2 regions of the Streptomyces rectiverticillatus genome follow, and region 1 is predicted to be linked to the other one. Evidence: riboswitches for the same ligand, from Rfam matches in the RefSeq annotation. Region 1 holds a riboswitch; the other holds the start of a gene.
What was found. Region 1 has a riboswitch for S-adenosylmethionine ahead of FGW37_RS08900 (aminotransferase class V-fold PLP-dependent enzyme). Riboswitches for the same ligand answer to the same signal wherever they lie in the genome.
Positions count from the first base shown of each region.

Region 2: it holds a riboswitch for S-adenosylmethionine, as region 1 does, so the genes downstream of both, thrC (threonine synthase) here and FGW37_RS08900 (aminotransferase class V-fold PLP-dependent enzyme) in region 1, are expected to answer to the same signal.

Region 1 covers NZ_CP040752.1:2,085,325-2,097,084, reverse strand. The annotation lists gene FGW37_RS08930 (DNA-binding transcriptional response regulator) at 1-71, opposite strand, end outside; gene ctaE (aa3-type cytochrome oxidase subunit III) at 309-929, shown strand; gene qcrC (cytochrome bc1 complex diheme cytochrome c subunit) at 997-1,806, shown strand; gene qcrA (cytochrome bc1 complex Rieske iron-sulfur subunit) at 1,803-2,858, shown strand; gene qcrB (cytochrome bc1 complex cytochrome b subunit) at 2,855-4,504, shown strand; gene trpD (anthranilate phosphoribosyltransferase) at 4,686-5,750, shown strand; SAM riboswitch class IV at 5,824-5,940, shown strand; gene FGW37_RS08900 (aminotransferase class V-fold PLP-dependent enzyme) at 6,090-7,451, shown strand; gene FGW37_RS08895 (Lrp/AsnC family transcriptional regulator) at 7,682-7,963, opposite strand; gene FGW37_RS08890 (rhomboid family intramembrane serine protease) at 7,973-8,722, opposite strand; gene FGW37_RS08885 (hypothetical protein) at 8,875-9,114, shown strand; gene FGW37_RS08880 (NYN domain-containing protein) at 9,134-10,513, shown strand; gene FGW37_RS08875 (C40 family peptidase) at 10,732-11,760, shown strand, end outside.
Region 2 covers NZ_CP040752.1:4,370,600-4,382,359, reverse strand. The annotation lists gene FGW37_RS19185 (PTS transporter subunit EIIC) at 1-534, shown strand, start outside; gene groL (chaperonin GroEL) at 587-2,209, opposite strand; gene FGW37_RS19175 (cold-shock protein) at 2,555-2,761, opposite strand; gene FGW37_RS19170 (MoaD/ThiS family protein) at 3,185-3,460, opposite strand; gene thrC (threonine synthase) at 3,566-4,849, opposite strand; SAM riboswitch class I at 4,867-5,009, opposite strand; gene FGW37_RS19160 (glucosyl-3-phosphoglycerate synthase) at 5,186-6,133, shown strand; gene FGW37_RS19155 (alpha,alpha-trehalose-phosphate synthase (UDP-forming)) at 6,175-7,677, shown strand; gene FGW37_RS19150 (hypothetical protein) at 7,839-8,762, shown strand; gene otsB (trehalose-phosphatase) at 8,772-9,665, opposite strand; gene FGW37_RS19140 (DUF3263 domain-containing protein) at 9,731-9,973, opposite strand; gene FGW37_RS19135 (extracellular solute-binding protein) at 9,984-11,267, opposite strand; gene FGW37_RS19130 (SIS domain-containing protein) at 11,463-11,760, shown strand, end outside.

The DNA.
Region 1 (11,760 bases):
GCGGCCAGCCGGACCTGCTCGCGGGTGTCCGCGTTGTCGCTGTAGACCAGCACGGTGGCCGTCGGCTGCATCGTTCCTCCAGGCTTGTGTTCGGCACAGCTGTGGATCTGATGTGGAGCTGATCGATGGCCGGACTCTACTCCGCGAACACCCTTCCGGAGGAGGGCCCGTCAGGCGCGCGAGGTGCCCCGGAACGTCCGGTTCCCCCCTTTGGGGGACCCCGGCACTGGGCCGTACGAGCACGGCACATGCTCTTGACACACCGAACGGCACCCCCCGGAGTGAGCACGAGATAAGCGACCGACATAATGTCGGTCGTGGCGACTGCAACAGCAACAGATACCGGGCACGCACACCCGTCGGTCAATCGACCGAACCTCACCAGCGTCGGAACCATCATCTGGTTGAGTTCCGAGCTGATGTTCTTCGCGGCCCTCTTCGCGATGTACTTCACCCTGCGATCGGTGACGGGCACCGAGTTCTGGTCGGAAAAGGCGTCCGCGCTGAACCTGCCGTTCTCGGCGACCAACACCACGATCCTGGTGCTCTCCTCCCTCACCTGCCAGCTCGGCGTCTTCGCCGCCGAGCGCGGCGACGTGAAGAAGCTGCGCAGCTGGTTCGCGATCACCTTCGTGATGGGTGCCGTCTTCATCGGCGGCCAGGTCTTCGAGTACACCGAGCTGGTCAAGCACGAGGGCCTCTCGCTCTCCTCCGACCCGTACGGCTCGGTGTTCTACCTGACGACCGGCTTCCACGGCCTGCACGTGACGGGCGGTCTGATCGCCTTCCTGCTGGTTCTGGGCAGGACGTACGCGGCCAAGAGGTTCACCCACCACCAGGCGACGGCGGCCATCGTCGTGTCCTACTACTGGCACTTCGTCGACGTGGTGTGGATCGGCCTCTTCGCCACGATCTACTTGATCAAGTAATCGGTCCCGTCCCGCACCGGACCAACAGTCCAGATCGACGCAGAAGATCCTGACACCGGGGTAATCCGTGAAAAAGCTCTCCGCACGACGACGCCATCCGCTGGCGGCGGTCGTCGTCCTACTCTTCGCGCTGGCGGTAACCGGGGGGCTGTACGCCGCGTTCGCGCCGGCGGACACGGCCAAGGCCGAGGAAACCGCCCAGTCCCTCGCCATCGAGGAGGGCAAGAAGCTCTATTCCGTGGGCTGCGCAAGCTGCCACGGCACCGGCGGTCAGGGCACCACCGACGGCCCGAGCCTCGTCGGCGTGGGCGCCGCGGCCGTCGACTTCCAGGTCGCCACCGGCCGCATGCCGCTCCAGCAGCAGGGTGCCCAGGCCCCCCGCAAGAAGGCGATCTACTCGCAGGCCGAGATCGACCAGCTCGCCGCGTACATCGCCTCGCTGGGCGCCGGTCCTGCGGTCCCGACCAAGGATCAGTACAGCCCGGACGGCGCGGACATCGCCAAGGGCGGGGAGCTCTTCCGCACCAACTGCGCCCAGTGCCACAACTTCACCGGTAAGGGCGGCGCGCTCTCCAACGGCAAGTACGCCCCCACGCTTGAGGACGTCGACCCCAAGCACATCTACGAGGCCATGCAGACCGGCCCGCAGAACATGCCTTCCTTCCCCGACACGACGATGACGGAGAAGAACAAGAAGGACATCATCGCGTACCTCGACACGGTCAACAGCAGCAAGTCGGAGAGCCCGGGCGGCCTGGAGCTGGGCGGGCTCGGCCCGGTCAGCGAGGGTCTGTTCGCGTGGATCTTCGGACTGGGCGCGCTGATCGCAGTAGCCATCTGGGTCGCAGCCCACACCGCTAAGGCCAAGAAGTCATGAGTAGCCAAGACATTCCAGAAGAGAACCTGCCGAGCACGCAGGAAGCGCACGGCGGAGCCGTGACGAAGACGGCCGGCGACCCGTTCGCCGACCCCGGCCTGCCGCCGCACGAGGCCCGCATCCAGGACATCGACGAGCAGGCCGCCAAGCGCTCCGAGCGCGTGGTCGCCTTCCTGTTCCTGCTCTCGATGCTGGCCACGGTCGGCTTCATCGCCTCCTACGTCACCCTCCCGGTAGACAAGAGCATCTACGTCTTCCCGATCGGTCACATCAGCGCCCTGAACTTCGCGCTGGGCATGACCCTCGCGGTGGCGCTGTTCTGCATCGGCGCGGGCGCGGTCCACTGGGCCCGCACCCTGATGTCGGACGTGGAGGTCGCCGACGAGCGGCACGCCATCGCCGCCGAGCCCGACGTCAAGGCCAAGGTCATGGCCGACTTCAAGCAGGGCGCGGAGGAGTCGGCCTTCGGCCGCCGCAAGCTGATCCGCAACACCATGTTCGGTGCGCTGGCCCTGGTGCCGCTCTCCGGCGTGGTCCTGCTGCGCGACCTCGGACCGCTTCCGGGCACCAAGCTCCGGAAGACCGCCTGGTCCGAGGGCAAGATGCTGATCAACCAGAACACGCTGCAGCCGCTGCGTCCCGAGGACATCCAGGTCGGCTCCCTCACCTTCGCCATGCCCGAGGGCATGAAGGAGGAGGACCACGACTTCCAGAAGGAGATCGCCAAGGCCGCCCTGATGATCGTCCGGCTCCGCCCGGAGAACATCAAGGACAAGCGCGAGCTCGACTGGTCCGCCGACGGCATCGTCGCGTTCTCCAAGATCTGCACGCACGTCGGCTGCCCGATCAGCCTCTACGAGCAGCAGACGCACCACGTGCTGTGCCCCTGCCACCAGTCCACCTTCGACCTTTCCGACGGCGGACGCGTGATCTTCGGCCCGGCCGGCCACGCCCTTCCGCAGCTGCGGATCAAGGTCAACGACAAGGGCTACCTTGAGGCCATGGGCGACTTCGCCGAGCCCGTCGGTCCTGCCTACTGGGAGCGCGGATGAGCACTACGACCACGAACCAATCCGGCGCCGGCGCGCCGGGTCGCCGCAAGGCGCCCGCAGGCGAGCGGGTCGCCGACTGGGCCGACGGCCGTCTGGGTATCTACACCCTGGCCAAGGCCAACATGCGGAAGATCTTCCCGGACCACTGGTCCTTCATGCTGGGCGAGGTCTGCCTCTACAGCTTCGTGATCATCATCCTCACGGGTGTGTATCTGACGCTGTTCTTCCACCCGAGCATGAACGAGGTCGTCTACCACGGCTCGTACGTGCCCATGCAGGGCATGCACATGTCCGAGGCGTTCAAGTCGACCCTCGACATCAGCTTCGACGTCCGTGGCGGTCTGCTCATCCGGCAGATCCACCACTGGGCCGCGCTGATCTTCCTCGCGGGCATGTTCGTGCACATGATGCGCGTGTTCTTCACCGGCGCGTTCCGCAAGCCGCGTGAGGTCAACTGGCTGTTCGGCTTCCTGCTGTTCGTCCTCGGCATGTTCACCGGCTTCACCGGTTACTCGCTCCCGGACGACCTGCTCTCCGGCACCGGCGTCCGCTTCATGGAGGGCGCGATCCTGTCCGTGCCGATCGTCGGCACGTACATCTCGATGTTCCTCTTCGGTGGCGAGTTCCCCGGCTCGGACTTCGTGCCGCGGTTCTTCTCCATCCACGTCCTGCTGCTGCCGGGCATCATGCTCGGTCTGCTGGTGGCCCACCTGATCCTGGTGATCTACCACAAGCACACGCAGTTCCCCGGCCCGGGCCGGACCAACAAGAACGTCGTCGGCCTCCCGCTGATGCCGGTCTACATGGCCAAGGCCGGTGGCTTCTTCTTCCTGGTCTTCGGCATCATCGCGGCCATCGCGGCGATCGCCTCGATCAACCCGATCTGGGCCATCGGCCCGTACCGCCCGGACCAGGTGTCCACCGGCGCCCAGCCCGACTGGTACATGGGCTTCGCCGAGGGTCTGATCCGTGTCATGCCGGGCTGGGAGATCAACCTGTGGGGCCACACGCTCGTCCTGGGCGTGTTCATCCCGCTGGTCATCTTCCCGCTGGTGCTCGGCGCGATCGCGGTCTGGCCGTTCATCGAGTCCTGGGTCACCGGTGACAAGCGCGAGCACCACCTGCTGGACCGCCCGCGCAACGCCCCGACGCGCACCGCCTTCGGTGCCGCCTGGATCGCCGCGTACTTCGTGATGCTGGTCGGTGGTGGAAACGACCTGTGGGCCACCCACTTCCACCTGTCGATCAACGCCATCACCTGGTTCGTCCGCATCGGCTTCTTCGTGATCCCGGTCCTGGTGTTCATCGCCACCCGCCGGATCTGCATGGGCCTGCAGCGCCGCGACAGGGACAAGGTGCTGCACGGACGCGAGTCCGGCATCATCAAGCGCCTGCCGCACGGTGAGTTCGTCGAGGTCCACGAGCCGCTCTCGCAGGAGCAGATGCACACCCTCACGGCACACCACCAGCCGCAGCCGCTCGAGCTGGAGCCGGAGTACGACGAGAACGGCGTGGCCCGCAAGGCCGGCGCCGGGCAGCGCCTGCGGGTGAAGCTCTCCAAGGGCTTCTACGGCGAGGGGACCCAGATCCCCAAGGCCACCGTGGAGGAGTACGAGGAGATCACGAGCGGCCACGGCCACCACTGATCACCTCTGATCCACACTGATCGCTGATCGCCACAGCAAGAGCCCCGTCCAGCTCCCCCAGCTAACGCTGGGAGGTGCCCCCAGGACGGGGCTCTTCGCTGTCTTCGGGGGGTGGATAGGCTGGGCGGGCAGAGCCCCGGACGAACCCGGCTCTCCGGACCGACCACCAGGAGCGTGGACCATGAACGTTGTGACCCCGGCAGGCGGCGGCAGCGCGGTGGCCCCCTCCTGGCCGGGCCTCCTGGACGCCCTGCTCGCCGGCCGCGACCTGACCGCCGACGACACCGCCTGGGCCATGGACCGGATCATGCGCGGCGAGGCCACCGACGCGCAGATCGCGGGTTTCGTGGTCGCCCTGCGTGCCAAGGGCGAGACGGTCGCCGAGATCTCCGGCCTGGTGCGCGCGATGTACGAGCACGCCCGGCTGATCGAGGTCCCCGGCCCCAGCGTGGACATCGTCGGCACCGGCGGCGACGGTGCCAAGACCGTCAACATCTCCACCATGTCCTCGATCGTCGTCGCCGGCACCGGCGCGAAGGTCGTCAAGCACGGCAACCGGGCGGCGTCCTCGGCGAGCGGCGCCTCGGACGTCCTGGAGAAGCTGGGCGTCAACCTCGACCTCACCCCGAAGCGGGTGGTGGAGGTGGCCGAGGAAGCCGGCATCACCTTCTGCTTCGCGGTGAAGTTCCATCCGGCGCTGCGGCACGTGGCCGGGGCCCGGCGCGAGCTCGGCATCCGGACCGTCTTCAACGTGCTCGGCCCGCTGACCAACCCCGCGAAGGTCCGGGCCCAGGCCACGGGCGTCGCGGACGCCCGGATGGCCCCGATCCTCGCCGGGGTGCTCGCCGAGCGCGGCTCCTCGGCGCTGGTCTTCCGCGGCGACGACGGCCTCGACGAGCTCACCACGACCGCCACGTCGCGGGTGTGGGTGGTCTCCGGCGGCCGGGTCCGCGAGGAGGCCTTCGACCCGCGGGACGTGGGGATCGGCCTGGTGCCGGTGGAGGCGCTGCGGGGGGCCGACGCGTCCTACAACGCGGATGTCGCGCGGCGTCTGCTCGCGGGCGAGACGGGCCCGGTGCGGGACGCCGTGCTCCTCAACTCGGCTGCGGCGCTGGTGGCGTTGGCGCCCACGCAGGCGCCGCTGGCGGAGCAGATCCGGGAGGGTATCGCCCGGGCTGCGCAGTCCATCGACTCCGGGGCGGCCCGGCGGGCTCTCGAGCGGTGGGCTCTGGCGAGCAACGCGTAGTGCGGTGAAGGGGCGTCCGTGATACGGACGTCCCTTCCCGGCCGGCGATCAGTTGTGCCATACTCTCGGCCAAGGTCACGAGTGACAGCGACACGGCCCCGGCCCGCTGTCCGGCAACCCTCCTTCCGTGGCGGGGTGCCCCGGGTGATGACCAGGTCGCAGGCAGCGAGGTCTGCGGCAAGCGCGGGTCCCTCGCCAGGGATCCTGGTTGTCGAGGGAGTTCCTTCCGTGGTTCAGCGAATGCGTTAGGGCTCGAAGAGCCCCTTTTCCCGCACCCTCCTTCCCTTTCCCGCGCCCGTCGCGCGGTGGAATTCGCCTGCCTTTTTACGGGAGTTCGCCATGTCTGTCCCCACTCTTGCCTCCGACCGGTCCGTTTGCACCCCTCTGCCCGTTCTCGGGTGCGATGTCCGGGTGCCGCTGGTGACCGGGGGAGAAGTGACGTACGCGGCGCTGGACTACGCGGCCAGCGCCCCCGCCCTGCAGCGGGTGTGGGACGACGTGGCGGCGTACGCGCCCTACTACGGCAGCGTCCACCGCGGCGCGGGCTACCTCTCGCAGCTGTCGACGGAGCTCTTCGAGAACAGCCGGGCGGACGTCGCCGCGTTCCTCGGCTGCCGGGACGGGGACCAGGTGCTCTTCACCCGCTCGACCACCGACTCCCTCAACCTGCTCGCGGCCGTACTCCCCACCGGGACGCGGGTGTTCGTCTTCGAGACCGAGCACCATGCGGCGCTGCTGCCCTGGGAGCGGCGCGCGGACGTCGAGGTGACCTACCTCGACGCGCCCCGCACCCCCGGGCAGGCGGTCGAGACGCTCGAGCAGGCGCTCGCGGCCCGCGAGCCCTACGGGCCCGCGCTGGTGTGCGTGACCGGTGCGTCCAACGTGACCGGTGAGCTGTGGCCCGTCCGGGAGCTCGCCGCCGCCGCGCACGCCCACGGCGCGCGGATCGTCGTGGACGCGGCCCAGCTCGTCCCCCACCAGCGGGTGGACATCGCCGAACTGGACGCCGACTGGGTCGCCTTCTCCGGGCACAAGCTGTACGCGCCCTTCGGCGCCGGCGTGCTGGCCGGGCGGGCGGACTGGCTCCGCGACGCCGAGCCCTACCTCGCGGGCGGAGGCGCGAGCCGGCGCGTCGCGCGGGGTGCCTCCGGCGAGGTGGAGGTCGACTGGCACGACGGGGTCGCCCGGCACGAGGCCGGCTCGCCCAACGTCATCGGGGCCTACGCCATCGCGTCCGCCTGCAAGGCGCTCACCGAGGCGGGCTTCGATCGGCTCGCGGAGCGGGAGCGGCAGCTGATCACCGCGGTGCGGGAGGGGCTGGCGGCGGTGCCGGGGGTGCGGGTGCTGTCGCTCTTCGGGCCCGGAGCGCCGAGCGTGGGCGTCCTGTCCTTCACCGTCGACGGCTGGAACAGCTCACACTTCGCGGCGGCGCTCTCCGCGGAGTACGGGATCGGTGTCCGCGACGGCCTCTTCTGCGCACATCCGCTGGTGCGGACGCTGGTGGGCGCGGACTCCGCTGCCGAGGGGGAGTGCGGTGCGCCGGACGAGGGCGCGCCGCTGAACGCGATCCGCGTCAGCTTCGGCGCCGGCACGCCGGACGAGCACGTGGAGCGCTTCGTGACGGCGGTGGGCGAACTCGTCCGCCACGGAGCGAAGTGGTCCTACCGGACCGAGGGTGGGCGGTGTGTGCCGGTCGCCTGACGGCGGAGGGTTGATCGCGGGTTGCGCCCGGCCCGGCACCGCCGGATACGCGGGCGGGGGTTGCGCGCCGCTGCGGCGGGGGCGGCTGCCGGGGCAGGCCCCCGCTCCCCGCAGGGGGAAACGGTGAAAGGGCGGGTCCGGGGCCTTCCCGCCGTCGCAACGGCGATCAGCCGCAACCGGCGTGACCGGCGGTGCCGATCGGCATGAGCCGTTGTCCCAGCGACGTGCCGTCAGGCATCCAGGCCGATCGCGAACGCCGCCTCCAGGTCGTGCTGGGAGTACGTGCGGAACGCGATGTGCGTCTCCGTCGAGGCGACGCCCGGGACCTTGCTGATCCTGCCCGGGATGACGTCCGCGAGGTCGTCGTGCCGGGCCACCCGCACCATGGCGATCAGATCGTGCGCACCCGTCACCGAGTACACCTCGCTCACGCCCTCGATCGCGGCGATCTGCTCGGCGATCTCGGGGATCCGGTCGACGTCTGTCTTGATCAGCACGATCGAAGTGATCACTGCGGGCTCCTATCGGGGGTCGGGGGGCAGCCCCGCCTTCACTCTAGTCGCACGTCCGTACCTCGCCCACGCGTACAGGAAGCCCAGCGCGAAGCCCACGACGTGGGCGAGGTAGGCGACGCCGGGGCGGTCGCCGGCCGCGCGGGCGGCCACCCACTGCAGGGCGAACCAGAAGAGCAGCACGGCCCAGGCGGGGAACCGCAGCGGCAGGAAGAAGAGGAACGGGAAGAGACTGGTGACGCGGGCCCGGGGGAAGAGGTAGAGGAAGGCTCCGAGGACCCCGGAGATCGCGCCGGAGGCGCCGACGAGCGTGCGGTCGGAGGCGGCGTGCGCGGCCGCGTAGCCGAGCAGGGCGAGCACTCCGGCGGTGAGGTAGAAGAGGGCGAAGGGTCCGCGTCCCATCCGGTTTTCGGCCATGGCGCCGAAGACGTAGAGGAAGAGCATGTTCCCGAGCAGATGCAGCCAGTTGCCGTGCACGAAGAGCGCGGTGAGCGGGGTGATCAGCTCCGCCGGCGGCCCGTGCCAGAGTCTCTCGGGCACCACGCCCCAGCGCTCGAAGTAGGCGGTCTGGGCGGCGAGGAGGTTGCTGCCGCTGCCGTGGCGGGCCAGGGGTGCGGCGAGCTCCGCGGCGGGGCCCAGGAGGAACACCGCGCAGCAGGCGCCGATGAGGGCGTAGGTGACCAGGGGAACCGGCGGGCGGATCCCGTCGTGGCCCCCGTGCGCCGCGGTCCCGGCTGCCTTTCCGGCCTTTCCCAACATGAGCAGATCATGACGTACCGGCAGCAAAGCGCACAGAGTGCCTCGCCGGGCCGGTGAAGCGGGCCCGCACTCCGCGCCGCATGACCATCAGGCCGTAGGGTTACGGGAAGCACACCCGCAGTTCGATGGACTTGATGAGGACGGACGACACGATGGGCGTTCCCCAGCCGACAGCCGGGACCCGGTGGCGCTGCGCTCTGTGCGGCAATCTCACCCGGTTCGATGTGACGCGTACGACCAAAGCCGTGGAATTCGTTCATCTCGACCTCTCCGGCGAGCCGCGCGTGGAGGAACGCGAGGTGGTCAGTGAGACGATCGAGTCCGTGCGTTGCCGCTGGTGCAACGCGGTCGACCAGGTCGAGCTGGTGGACCGGCCGGGCGCGAAGGCCTGAAGAACGGGAGCGGTGAGCGGTGGTGGAGCACACGGGTGGCGCGGAGGCGGCCGGTGAGCCAGGTGACACCGGTGGGACCGACGGCGCTGCCGAGGTGCTCGACCGTCCGTTGCCGGAAGGCGTGCGGCGCCGGGTCATCGGCCTGGTCGCGGAGGCGTTCGGCGGCCTGACGGTGGCCGAACTCCCGGCGGCGCTGCGGCAGTACGCCCGGTTCACGCCGAGCCGGCGGGCCAAGTTCGCGGGCAATGCGATGGCCGCGGCCGTGGAGAACGACGAAGCGTTCCGCCGGCGCATCTCGGCCCGGCTGCGCGAGACGGGCTCCGAGCTCGCCGAGGCGCTGGACGCGGGTTCGCCGCCGGCGGCCGCCGATCCGGAGGACGTGGCCGCCATGGCCTACGTGCTGCGGCCCACGGGCTGGGTCAAGCTCGTGACGGCGGCCGGCGAGGAGGCCCTGCGGGCGACCGCGGAGCGCGCGGGCGAGGAGGCCCAGCGCGAACTGCGGCGGCTGCGCGAGGAGCTGGCGGAGGCCCGGGCCGCGGGGCGGGCCGAGGCCGAGCGGGTCCGCGCCGAGCTGGAGGCGGTCCGCAGGGAAACCGATGCGCTGCAGCGCAAGCTGCGCAGCGCGGTCGCCGACGTGCGGCGCGGCGAGGCCGCCCTGCGCAAGGCGGAGGCCGAGCTGGAGTCCGTGCGGGCGGCCGGTGCGGCCGAGAAGGCCGCCGCGCTGGGGGAGACCCGCCGGCTCAAGACGCGGCTGTCGGAGGCCGAGGCCGCGCTGGAGGCGAGCCGCCGGGCGGTGCGCGAGGGCCGCAGCGTGGAGGACATGCGCCTGCGGCTGCTGCTGGACACGGTCCTGGACGCGGCGCAGGGGCTGCGCCGCGAACTGGCGCTGCCGCCCGTCTCCGTGCACCCCGCGGACACGGTGGACGCCGTCGAGCCGGGCCGGATGACCCCGAAGGACATCGCCACGCGCGCCCTGTCCGAGACCGATCCCGCACTGCTGGACCAGCTGCTGGCCCTGCCTCAGGCACACCTCGTCGTCGACGGCTACAACGTCACCAAGACCGGCTATCCGACGATGCCGCTGGACAAGCAGCGGCTGCGGCTGCTGGGCGGGCTCGCGATGCTGGCCGCGCAGACGGGCGCCGAGGTGACCTGCGTCTTCGACGGGGCCGAGCTGGCCGCGCCCGTGCTGCTCGCGCCGCCGCGCGGGGTGCGGGTGCTCTTCAGCAAGCCCGGGGTGACCGCGGACGAGCTCATCCGCCAGCTGGTGCGGGCCGAGCCCCCGGGCCGTCCGGTCGTGGTGGTCTCCACCGACCGCGAGGTCGCCGACGGCGTCGCGAAGGCGGGCGCCCGGCCGGTGGCATCGGCCTTGCTCCTCAAGCGACTTGCCCGTACCTGACCGTCAAGCCGTCATCACCGGCTGTGTCACGTTGGTAAAGCTTCTGTTGAGGCGAGAGATTTTTCTGATGAGGATTTGAACGGATCAGTCAGGGGTCACTAAGGTCGGGCCTCGAACCTTCACCCGGTTGATCATCCATTCGGGGTGACGGTGAAGGTCCCGCCCGAACCGTGCCCTCCGGCGTGCGGTGGCGGCCGAGGAAGAAGGAGCTCGTCTCCGTGGCGTCCCACCGTCGACCCAAGCAGCCGGGCCGCGCCCGGGTGACCGTGCTGACCGCGACCGCAGCCGCGGCCGTCGCCCTCACCTCACAGGCCGCGCACGCCGATCCGAAGGCCTCCAAGGCGGAGGTCAAGGAGAAGGTCGACAAGTACTACGAAGAGGCCGAGCAGGCCACGGAGAAGTACAACGGGGCCAAGGAGAAGCAGGACAAGCTCGACAAGCAGGTCACCGATCTCCAGGACAAGGTCGCCCGCGGCCAGGAGGAGATCAACAAGCTGCGCAACGGCCTCGGTTCGCTGGCCACCGCGCAGTACCGCAGCGGCGCCGTCGACCCCTCGCTGCAGCTCCTGCTCTCCTCCGACCCGGAGAGCTACCTGGAGAAGGCCTCCACGCTCAACCAGGTGAGCGCCAAGCAGGCCGACACCCTCAAGCAGATCTCCGAGAAGCAGCGCGCGCTCAAGCAGCAGCGCCAGGAGGCGACCGGCAAGCTCAAGGACCTCGCGGAGACCCGCAAGGTGCTGGGCGAGCAGAAGGAAGCCGTCCAGGAGAAGCTCGCCGCCGCCAAGGAGCAGCTCAACACCCTCACCGCCGCGGAGCGCGCCGAGGTCCTCGGCGAGAAGGAGAAGGCCGACGGCGGCAAGGGCGGCGAGGAGCGCGCCGGCCGCGGCGGCGGCGGCAGCAGCCGCCCCGACCTCGGCAAGGACGTGCCCACCTCCGGCCGCGCAGCCGCCGCGCTCGCCGCCGCCCAGGGCAAGATCGGGGCCCCCTACGTCTGGGGCGCGACCGGCCCGGGCTCCTTCGACTGCTCGGGGCTGACCGGCTGGGCGTACGCCCAGGCCGGCGTCACCCTGCCGCGCATCTCCCAGGACCAGGCCAACGCCGGCACCCGCATCTACGACCAGAGCCAGCTCAAGCCCGGTGACCTGGTGCTCTTCTACGGCGACCTGCACCACATCGGCCTCTACGCGGGCAACGGCATGACCCTGCACGCCCCCAAGCCGGGCGCCAACGTGCGCTACGAGTCGATG
Region 2 (11,760 bases), 2.3 Mb from region 1:
ACGACCCTGATCCAGCAGCAGGGCTCCACGGTGCTGCTGCCGATCCTCGCGATGGCGGGCGCCGGGCAGGTGGGCGCGGCCCTCGCCCTCTACGTCCGCCTCTCGCACAACACCTCGGTACGCCGGACGATCCGGTCCGCGATGCCGGCCGGCCTCCTGGGCATCGGCGAGCCCCTGATCTACGGCGTCTCCCTGCCGCTGGGCCGCCCGTTCGTCACCGCCTGCATCGGCGGCGCGTTCGGAGGAGCGTTCGTGGGACTGCTCGGGCAGCTGGGCGACACGGTCGGCTCGACGGCCATCGGCCCGTCGGGCTGGGCCCTGTTCCCGCTGCTGCAGGGCGGCCACGGCCCGGGCCGGGCGGTTGCGGTCTACGGGGCGGGCCTGCTGGTGGGCTACGCGGCGGGATTCGCAGCGACGTACGCGTTCGGCCTGAGCCGCCGCTCGCTGCGGGAGCTGAACGCGGAACGAGCCGCGGAACACGCCGCAGAAAAAGCCGCGGAGAACAACGGCCCGAGGGCGGCACCCCCCGCGTAGGGGAGTACCGCCCTCGGGCGCGTACAGCGTCAGGACAGGTGATCCGTCAGGATCAGAAGTCCATGTCACCGCCCGGCATGCCGCCCGGAGCGGCCGCGGCGGCCTTCTCCGGCTTGTCGGCGATGACGGCCTCGGTGGTGAGGAAGAGCGCAGCGATGGACGCGGCGTTCTGCAGGGCGGAGCGGGTGACCTTGGCCGGGTCGATGATGCCCTCGGCGACCAGGTCGACGTACTCGCCCGTGGCGGCGTTGAGGCCGTGGCCCGGGGTCAGGTTGCGCACCTTCTCCACGACGACGCCGCCCTCGAGACCGGCGTTGACCGCGATCTGCTTGAGCGGGGCCTCCAGGGCCAGCTTGACGGCGGCGGCACCGGTGGCCTCGTCGCCCTCGAGCTCCAGCTTCTCGAACACCTGGGAGGCCTGCAGCAGGGCCACGCCACCACCGGCGACGATGCCCTCCTCGACGGCCGCCTTCGCGTTGCGAACGGCGTCCTCGATGCGGTGCTTGCGCTCCTTGAGCTCGACCTCGGTCGCGGCACCGGCCTTGATGACGGCCACGCCGCCGGCCAGCTTCGCGAGGCGCTCCTGGAGCTTCTCGCGGTCGTAGTCCGAGTCGCTGTTCTCGATCTCGGCGCGGATCTGGTTGACGCGGCCCTGGACCTGGTCGCTGTCACCGGCACCGTCGACGATGGTCGTCTCGTCCTTGGTGATGACGACCTTGCGGGCGCGGCCGAGCAGGTCGAGACCGGCGTTCTCCAGCTTGAGGCCGACCTCCTCGGAGATGACGGTGCCACCGGTGAGGATGGCGATGTCACCGAGCATGGCCTTGCGGCGGTCGCCGAAGCCCGGGGCCTTGACGGCGACGGACTTGAAGGTGCCGCGGATCTTGTTCACGACGAGCGTGGACAGGGCCTCGCCCTCGACGTCCTCGGCGATGATCAGCAGCGGCTTGCCGGACTGCATGACCTTCTCCAGGAGCGGCAGCAGGTCCTTGACCGAGCCGATCTTGGAGTTGACGATCAGGATGTACGGGTCGTCGAGGGACGCCTCCATACGCTCCATGTCGGTGGCGAAGTACGCCGAGATGTAGCCCTTGTCGAAGCGCATACCCTCGGTGAGCTCCAGCTCCAGACCGAAGGTCTGGGACTCCTCGACGGTGATGACGCCTTCCTTGCCGACCTTGTCCATGGCCTCGGCGATGAGCTCGCCGATCTGGGTGTCGGCGGCGGAGATGGAGGCGGTGGAGGCGATCTGCTCCTTGGTCTCCACGTCCTTGGCCTGCTCGAGCAGGGCACCGGAGACGGCCTCGACGGCCTTCTCGATACCGCGCTTCAGCGCCATCGGGTTGGCACCCGCGGCGACGTTGCGCAGGCCCTCGCGGACCAGGGCCTGGGCGAGGACGGTCGCGGTCGTCGTGCCGTCACCGGCGACGTCGTCCGTCTTCTTCGCGACCTCCTTGACCAGCTCGGCGCCGATCTTCTCGTACGGGTCCTCGAGCTCGATCTCCTTGGCGATGGAGACACCATCGTTGGTGATCGTGGGGGCGCCCCACTTCTTCTCGAGGACGACGTTGCGGCCCTTGGGGCCGAGGGTGACCTTGACGGCGTCGGCGAGCTGGTTCATCCCGCGCTCGAGACCGCGCCGTGCCTCCTCGTCGAACGCGATGATCTTGGCCATGTGAAGTGGTCCTCCCAGGACGGGGTGGAGACTGCTCCGGACCGCACTGGCGCCCGCGACGGACGGCCTGCGTACCCTGCGGTTCCTTGCCCCGCCTGGCCCACGGACCTCACCGACGGTCCAAATCTGTCACTCTCACTCGGAGAGTGCTAAGCCCAATGATTAGCACTCGACCAGGGAGAGTGCAAGCGCCTTCGGGGGACGGTCACGCGCACGGGGCGCGGGAGCAGGGGCCCCAGGCAGCCGTACCCACCCCACGCGCCCCGCACACGCGCGAGGGGCCCGCACCCCGTGAGGTGCGAGCCCCTCTGCAAACCGAGCGAGCCGGTGGTCGATGCGCCGCGATCAGACCTGCTGCAGCTTCACCATGTCCGCCTGCGGCCCCTTCTGGCCCTGCGAGATCTCGAACTCGACCCGCTGACCCTCCTCGAGGGTGCGGTAGCCGTCCATCTGAATCGCGCTGTAGTGGACGAATACATCCGCACCACCGTCGACCGCGATGAAGCCGTAGCCCTTCTCCGCGTTGAACCACTTGACGGTGCCCTGAGCCATGCCTAACTCCCCTATTACTGGCCCTTGCGCAGGACCGCACTTCGCGGACCCGGGTCAGACCTCACCCCCTGGCAGCCCAGTGGGTGTGCGCCGGAACGCGTCGACCGCGGCTGAATGTATCTGCACGGATGCCGTCTGCAACAGGTCACTCGGACGAGAATTCCGGGCATGGCCGATCGAGAAAATCGGCTGAACTCCGGGTATTTCAGGGCAAGTCGGGCCGGGTATAACGCAACCAACCCGGCATTTCGTGCACACACTTCGCGCACAACTTGACGGGTTCTCATATGCGTTCGGCACTGACGCCGGGCGGGGATCGCCTCAACTGTATCGCGCTCAACAGGCGGAATCGCCCCGTCCGCTTTACGGACGAGGCGATTCCGGGGACGTCGTGCGGCAATAACGGAGGAACCCTGCGAAACCTCAGCCGCCCGCGACGGCCGGGATGACGGAGACGGCGGAGCCGTCGGGGGTGGGCGTCTGCAGCCCCTGCTCGAAGCGGACGTCGTCGTCGTTGACGTAGACGTTCACGAACCGGCGCAGCTTGCCGGCGTCGTCGAGCACACGGGCGGCGATACCGGTGTGGCCGGCCTCAAGGGACTGAATGACCTCGGCGAGGGTCGCACCCTCGGCGGTGACTTCGGCCTTCCCGCCGGTGTAGGTGCGCAGGATGGTGGGGATACGAACGGTGACGCTCATGGGGTACTCACCTTCGGTAAAACGAGTTGTGGGCAGCTGTCCCGCAGGGCTGGGGGCACCCCCGGACGGAGTTTGGGGGAGGGTGGGCACAACGGCCCGCAGACGTCAGCGGACGGACAGCCCCGCGGCGCGGAAAGCCTCCAGTGACGGCCGGATCGTCGCCGTAGGCCCGGCGGCGACGGCATCGAGCGTCTTCAGCCCGTCCCCGGTGTTCAGCACGACCGTGGTGAGCGAGGGATCGAGCAGGCCGCTCTCGATGAGCTTCTTCGTGACCCCCACGGCCACCCCGCCCGCCGTCTCCGCAAAGATCCCCTCCGTCCGGGCGAGCAGCCGGATCGCGTCGACGATCTGCTCGTCGGTGACGTCCTCGACCGCCCCGCCCGTCCGCCGCGCGATGTCCAGCACGTACGGCCCGTCGGCCGGGTTGCCGATGGCGAGGGACTTCGCGATCGTGTCCGGCTTCACCGGCCGCACCACGTCGTGCCCGTCCTTGAAGGCGCGTGCGACCGGCGAGCAGCCCTCCGCCTGCGCTCCGAAGATCTTGTACGGGCGGTCCTCGACCAGGCCCAGCGCGATGAGCTCCTTGAGCCCCTTGTCGATCTTCGTGAGCTGTGAGCCCGAGGCGATCGGCACGACGATCTGGTCCGGCAGCCGCCAGCCCAGCTGCTCGCAGATCTCGTAGGCGAGCGTCTTCGACCCTTCACCGTAGTACGGGCGGAGGTTGACGTTGACGAAGCCCCAGCCCTCCCCCAGCGGGTCGCCGATCAGTTCGCTGCAGAAGCGGTTGACGTCGTCGTACGTGCCCTCGATGCCGACGAGGTCGCCGCCGTACACCGCGGCCATGACGACCTTCCCGGCCTCCAGGTCGTGCGGGATGAAGACGCAGGACTTGAACCCGGCCCGGGCGGCCGCGGCCCCGACCGCACCCGCCAGGTTCCCGGTCGAGGAGCACGACAGTGTCGTGAAGCCGAAGGCGCGGGCGGCCTCGACCGCGATCGCGACGACCCGGTCCTTGAAGGAGTGTGTCGGGTTGCCGGAGTCGTCCTTGACGTACAGACCGCCGGTCACGCCCAGCTCGCGGGCGAGGTTGCCGGCCTCGACGAGCTTGGTGAGGCCGGGGTTGAGGCTGGGCTTGCCCGCGACGTCGGCGGGGACGGGCAGCAGGGGGGCGTAGCGCCAGATGTTCGCGGGGCCGGCCTCGATGCGCTTGCGCAGGGCCTCAGGGTCGCCGGCGGGCAGTTCGTAGGCGACTTCGAGGGGGCCGAAGCACAGGGCGCAGGCGAAGATGGGACCGAGGTCGAAGCGCTCTCCGCACTCGCGGCAGGAGAGTGCCACGGCGGGTCCGAGGTCCACAGAAGTGGTAGAGGGTTCAACAGACTGCACAGCCATGGAGGCGAGGCCCTTTCTCCTCATCTTCCTCGCGGCGTACGTCGCCACGAGACGGAATTGGCACCTTCCCCGCCGGGAGCCTCGCGTCGGATGACCGAGACCGGCTGGAGGGTTGCCGGGGCTTCAACGGGCCGTGTCCCTCTGCCCCTCGTGATGAGCGGTATGGCACTGGGCGGGGCCCAGGCGTTTGTGCACGCGGCGACCCCCGACATAGGACGGCGGTCCGCGTTGTTCAAGACTGTAACGGAAGGGACGGCCCGTTGAGAGGGGCGTCCGCACCGCGAGATGCGTCACAGAACGCGTCGCAGAACGTCCGTGAGACAGGGAGTCGTACACGTGCTGGAAGAGGTGGAGCGCTGGCTGGCCGAGCGGTCCTGGTCCGCTGCTGATCGTCCGCTCGACGTGCTTCTGGCCGCCAAACGGGACTCCGGCACCACGGTGAGCGTGGTCCTGCCGGCGCTGAACGAGGAGCCGACGGTCGGCGCCATCGTGGCGACGATCCGCCACGAGCTGATGTCGGACGCGGTGCCGCTGGTGGACGAGCTGGTGGTGGTCGACTCGGGCTCCACCGACCGCACGGCCGAGGTCGCAGCAGAGGCCGGGGCGCGCGTGGTGCACCGGGACGAGCTGCTGCCGGGCCTGCCCGCGCTGCCGGGCAAGGGCGAGGTGCTGTGGCGCTCCCTGCTGGCGACGACCGGCGACATCGTCTGCTTCGTGGACGCCGACCTGCGCGAGTTCTCGGCGGACTTCGTGTCGGGGATCGTGGGCCCGCTGCTGACCGACCCGGGCGTGCACTTCGTCAAGGCGATGTACGACCGCCCGCTGGGCGAGGCGGTCGGCCAGGGCGGCCGGGTGACCGAGCTCGTGGCCCGTCCCCTGCTGAATCTGCACTGGCCGCAGCTGGCCGGTTTCGTGCAGCCGCTCGGCGGCGAGTACGCGGCCCGCCGGTCGCTCCTGGAGCGGCTGCCGTTCCCCGTCGGCTACGGCGTGGAGCTGGGCCTTCTGGTGGACGCGCTGCACACGGTCGGCCTGGGGGCGCTGGCCCAGGTGGACGTGGGCGTGCGCAAGCACCGCCACCAGGACGGGCGGGCGCTGGGCCGGATGGCCGCCGCCATCTACCGCACCGCGCAGCTCCGGCTGGCCCGGGGGCACCTGGTGCGACCTGCGCTGACACAGTTCGAACGAACCCCGGAGGGCTTCGTTCCGCGGACGTACGCGGTGGACACGGAGGAGCGGCCGCCGATGGCCGGAATACCCGAGTACGCGCAGCGGCACGCCGCGTAAGCGTACGTTTGAGCGGTTCTTCCCGCGGCAAGGCTGGCCACATGGTCGCTGAGCACGTGCACCCCGCATCGATCGCCGCCGCACCGATCGTCGTCGCCTCCAACCGCGGCCCGGTCTCGTACCGGCGCCGCGAGGACGGCACCCTCGTGGCCGGGCGCGGCGGCGGCGGGCTGGTCTCCGGGCTCAGCTCGATACAGCGCGACGACGAGGGAGACGCCGAGGGCGGGGCCGCGGTGTGGGTGTGCGCGGCCCTGGCCGAGGGCGACCGCGAGGCGGCCCGCGCCGCCGGCCGAAGACTCTCCACGGACGACACCGGCGGGCACCACGTGCGGATGCTCGACATCCCGCCGGACACCTTCGCCGCCGCGTACAACGGCATCGCCAACTCGGTGCTGTGGTTCGTGCACCACATGCTCTACCAGACGCCCCTGGAGCCCTCCTTCGACCGGGAGTTCCGGGCGCAGTGGGCGGCCTACGAGGAGTACAACGCGGCGTTCGCGGAGGCCGTCGCCGAGGAGGCCGCGCAGGGCGCCGCGGTGCTCGTCCAGGACTACCACCTGGCGCTCGTGCCGGGCCTGCTCCGGGCGCGCCGCCCCGACCTGCGCATCGGCCACTTCTCGCACACCCCCTGGGCCCCGCCGGACTACTTCCGGATGCTGCCGGACGACGTGGCCGGGCAGCTGCTGCGCGGTGTGCTCGGCGGCGACCGGGCCGGCTTCCTGACCCTGCGCTGGGCCGAGGCGTTCGCCGCGTGCTGCGCGGACGCGCTGGGCGCGGAGGTCGTGCGGGACGGCGAGGGGCGCGCCGCCGAGGTGCGCTTCGAGGGGCGGACGACGCGGCTGGGCGTGCACGGCCTCGGCGCCGACGGGGACTTCCTGCGCGAGCGGGCGCACCGGGCGGACGTCGAGGAGCGCATGGCGGCGCTGAGGTCGCAGATCGGCCCGGGCCGCAGGGCGATCGTGCGCGTGGACCGCACGGAGCTGTCCAAGAACATCGTGCGCGGGCTGTACGCGTACCGGCTGCTGCTGGAGGAGCACCCGCAGTGGCGCGGCAAGGTCGTGCACGTCGCCTTCGCCTACCCCTCCCGCCAGGACCTCGCCGTCTACCGCGACTACACCGCCGAGGTGGAGCGGGTCGCCCGCGGGATCAACGCCGAGTTCGGCACGGAGGGCTGGGAGCCGGTCGCCCTGCACGTCAAGGACGACTTCGCGCGCTCGCTGGCCGCGTACCGGCTGGCGGACGTGGCCCTGGTCAATCCCATCCGGGACGGGATGAACCTCGTCGCCAAGGAGGTGCCGGTGGTCTCCGACCACGGCTGCGCGCTGGTGCTCTCGCGCGAGGCGGGGGCGGCGGCCGAGCTGGGCGACGAGGCGATCACCGTCAACCCGTACGACGTGGAGGCCACGGCCCGCGCGCTGCACCTGGCCCTGCTGATGGACCCCGGGGAGCGGGCGGAGCGCACCAAGCGGCTGGCCGCGGCGGCGACGGCGCTGCCGCCGGCCCGGTGGTTCACGGACCAGCTGCGGGCGCTGCGGGCGCTGTGAGCGGGTGAGCGGTGAGCCGGTGAGCGGCTGAGGGCGCCGCGGGTCGCCGGCCCGGGCCGTGACGCGCCGGAGTGCGAGCCGCACACCTCCGGGCCCCGTCTGGGCGGCCGGCGCTTCGGCGGCCCGGGCTGCCCGGATCCGGGCCGGGGTAGCCATGGCGCATGTCAAATGTCCCACGTTGGGCCGTACTTGCCACGGCGTGCGCCGCCGCCCTGACCGCGGTCGCCGGCTGCTCCTCGGACTCCTCCAAGAACGACGACGGCAAGCGGGCCGAGAGCGCGAAGGGTAGCTCCGCAGCGCCGTCCGGCTCATCGGCCGACCCGTCGGCCAACTCGTCGTCCGACCCCTCGGCCAACTCATCGGCCAACCCGTCCTCCTCCGCGGCCTCCGGCGATGCGCCCTCGGGCTCGCCGCGCACCGGTTCGCCGCCCACAGGCTCGGCGAGCGCAGGCTCGGCACCGGCCCGTTCGGCGCCGGCCGGTTCCCCGCCCCCGCCCAGCGGCTCCATACCGGTCGGCCCCGGGCCGCAGCCGTCCTACGCCGTCCAGCAGCAGCCCGCCGCCGGCAGCTGCCACTACCGCTTCACCCCGGCCAAGGAGCCGCTCCCCGACCCCGCGTGCACCCCCGGCGCGACCAACCCGAAGGTCACCCGGGCCACGCTCAAGACGACGATCTGCCGCAGCGGCTACACCGCCGGCATCCGGCCGCCCGCGAGCGTCACCAGCCGCCAGAAGACCGCCAACGCCGCCGCGTACGGCTACAAGGGCTCGCTGCGCGACGCCGAGTACGACCACCTGATCGGCCTGCAGCTCGGGGGCGACCCCAACGACCCGCGCAACCTGTGGGTGGAGCCGCCCTCCCCCGGACGCAAGGAGGGCAAGGGTGCCGGCGACCCCAAGGACGTGGTGGAGAGCCGGCTCAAGGACGCCGTCTGCTCGGGCAAGGCCGACCTGGTCAAGGTGCAGCAGGCCGTCGCACGCGACTGGACGACGGCGCTCGACGTCCTCGGCGTCCCGGGCAAGCCCGCCAAGCCCGCCAAGCCCGCCAAGGGCGCGACGACGAGCGCCCCGGACGGCGGCGGCTGAACGGCCCGGTCAGCCGGGGGCGATGCCCGGGCCCGCGCCCGGGCCGGGGCCGGGGCCGGGGCCGGGGCCGAGGCGGTCGGCGAGGGCCGTGAGCAGCTCCACGACCCCGCCCGGGCCGTCGACGACCAGATCGGCCCGGTCCGCGAGCTCGGCGACCTCGGAGCTTCCGCTGCACACCAGCAGGCCCGGGAGGCCCTCGGAGCGCAGCTTCTCCACGGCCGCGAAGGCGGCCAGGTCGCCGAGGTCGTCACCGGCGTAGAGGACACAGCCCGCGCCGCTCTCGCGCACGTACGAGGCGAGGGCGGCGCCCTTGTCGACGCCCGGCGGCCGCAGTTCCAGGACGAGCCTGCCGGGCTCGACGATCAGCCCGTGCCGCTCGGCCAGGGCGGACAGGGGCGCGCGCAGGGCGTCGAAGGCGTCTTGCGGGTGGGCGGTGCGCCGGGTGTGGACGGCGAGGGCCCGGCCCTTGTCCTCGATCCAGGTGCCCCGGCCGAAGCCCGAGCCCGCCACGATCCCCGGCAGCTCCGCCCGGGCGGCCGCGACGCCGGGAGGCGGCGCGTCGGCGGTCACGGCACCGGTCGCCGCGTCCCAGCGCTCGGCGCCGTAGTGCCCGAGGACCACGAGGCGCTCCAGGCCGGCGGCCCCGGCGAAGCCGCCGTAGCGCACCGCGACCTCGGCCGGGCGGCCGGTGATCACGGCGACCGAGCCGAGCCGGGGAGCGAGCCGAGCCAGCGCGGGCACGGCGCCCGGGTGCGCCCGAGCCTGCTCGGGGTCGGGGACGATCTCGGCGAGCGTCCCGTCGAAGTCGAGCGCGACGACCGCGCGTTGCGGACCGGCCAGGAGGGCGGCGAGGCCGTCGCAGCCGGCGGGGGTGACGGGGACGGGGAGGGAGGGGCTGCCCATGGGGCCGACCCTACTGGCTGGGCACCGCTGTTTACCGGCGTTCGCTGTCTGCCGGCGTTCGCGGCTTACCGGCGTTCGCGGCGGGCGTCCCGGATGCGCCGCAGCCGATTGACGGTGACCGGGTCGTGGGCGAGGGCCCGCGGGTCGTCCAGGAGAGCGTTGAGCAGCTGGTAGTAGCGGGTCGGGGTCATCCCGAGCCGCTCCCGCACGGCGCGCTCCTTGGCGCCGGGCCCGGAGAAGGCCCGGCGTTCCAGGGAGAGCACGGCGAGGTCGAGCTCGGAGAGCTCGCCGGGCTGTTCTTCGCTCACGCCGCCCAGCCTACTTACCGTTGCCGGCCAGCTCCGTGGCGTCGGCCTCGCGCTGGATCTCGCCGAGGACGCTCGCGGGGTCGCCGCCCTTGACGACCACCGAGCCGATCTTCTCCTTGAGGGCCTTGCTGACCTTCGCCCAGGAGGTCTTGTCGACGGGGTAGAACTCGGCGTTCTCCAGCTGGGCCAGGAAGGGCTTCAGCTTCGCCTTCGCGCTGTCGGCGGCCATCTTCTCGGAGGCGCTGGTGGTCACCGGCAGCAGGTCGTACTGGTTGGTGAAGCCGAGGACGTTCTTGGTGCTGTAGACGAAGTCGAGGAAGTGGCCGACCTCCTCGCGGTTGCCGCCCGCCTTGAACGCCATGATCCAGTCGGCGACGCCCATGGTGGCCTTGGCCTTGCCGGACTTGCCCGGCAGCGGCGCCGTCCCGTACTTGATGCCCTTGGCCTCGGCCTGCTTCATCAGCGTGGGGTGGCCGTTGAGCATGCCGACCTCGCCGCGGCAGAAGGCGTCGAAGACGTTCTGGCGGTTGGTGCGGGAGGGGTCGAGGGAGCCGGTGAGGCCCTTGCCGACGAGCTCGTCGCGCAGCCAGTTGAACGTCGCGACGTTCTCGTCGGAGGCGATGGTGTACGTGCCGTTGTGGTCGGTGTAGCCGCTGCCGCCGCTGAGCATCCACATCATGGTCTCGGCGGGCGCCTCCTCGGGGCCGAGCGGCAGACCGTAGGGGACCTTGACCCCCGCGCCCTGGAGCTTCTTGGCCGCGGCCTGAAGCTCGTCCCAGCTCTCGGGGGCCTTGGCTATGCCGGCCTTGGCGAAGAGGGTCTTGTTGTAGAAGAGCAGCCGGGTGCTGGAGACGAACGGCAGGCCGTACTGCACGCGGGCCACCTCGCCCGCGCGGGCGATCGGGGCGATGATGTCGGCCTGGGTGGGGATGGTCAGCAGCTGGTCGGCACTGTAGAGCTTGCCGGTGGCGGCGAAGTCGGCGTACGCACCGATCTGCGCGACGTCCGGGGCCTTGCCGGCCGCGACCATCTCGGCGACCTTCTTGTCGACCTCGGTCCAGCTCAGGACCGAGACGTCGACCTTGACGCCCTTGTTCTCGGCCTCGAAGGCGCGGGCGAGGGCGTCCCAGTACTTCTGGGAGCTGTTCGCCTCGCTGTCGCCGTAGTCGGCCGCGACGACGCGCAGCGTCTTGCTGCCGGAGCCGCTGTCGCTCCCGCACGCCGTCAGCGCGGGCGCCAACGCCGCCGTGGCGGCACCTGCCGCCGTCAGACCCAAGAACCGCCGCCGCTGCACTACTGCTTCCCACCTTCGTGGTTTGTGATCGTCCGCTGAAGAACGTGAGGACCATGAGGACCGTAAGAACCGTGAGTCTCCCCCGCGGGCCACCATACGGTCCAGCCGACTCCGGTTTCGCTTCGGTATCGCCCTTCCCGTGCGGGGCGGGGGCTGCTATGCACGGAGATCACCGGTGGAAGGAGAAGAAAGCCCATGCCCGAGCCCTCTCTCACCTCTGCGGAGATCACGACTCAGCCCGCCTGCTGGCGGCGCGCGGCCGAGGCTGCGGCCGAGGCCTCGGCGAGCGCGACGGGCCTTCCACGCCCCGGGGAGCGGGTGGCCGTGACCGGCTGCGGCACCTCGTGGTTCATGGCCCAGGCGTACGCGGCGCTGCGGGAGGCGTCGGGGCAGGGGGAGACGGACGCCTTCCCGGCGTCGGAGTTCCCGGTGATGCGTACGTACGACCGGCTCGTGGTGATCACGCGGTCGGGGACGACGACGGAGGTGCTCG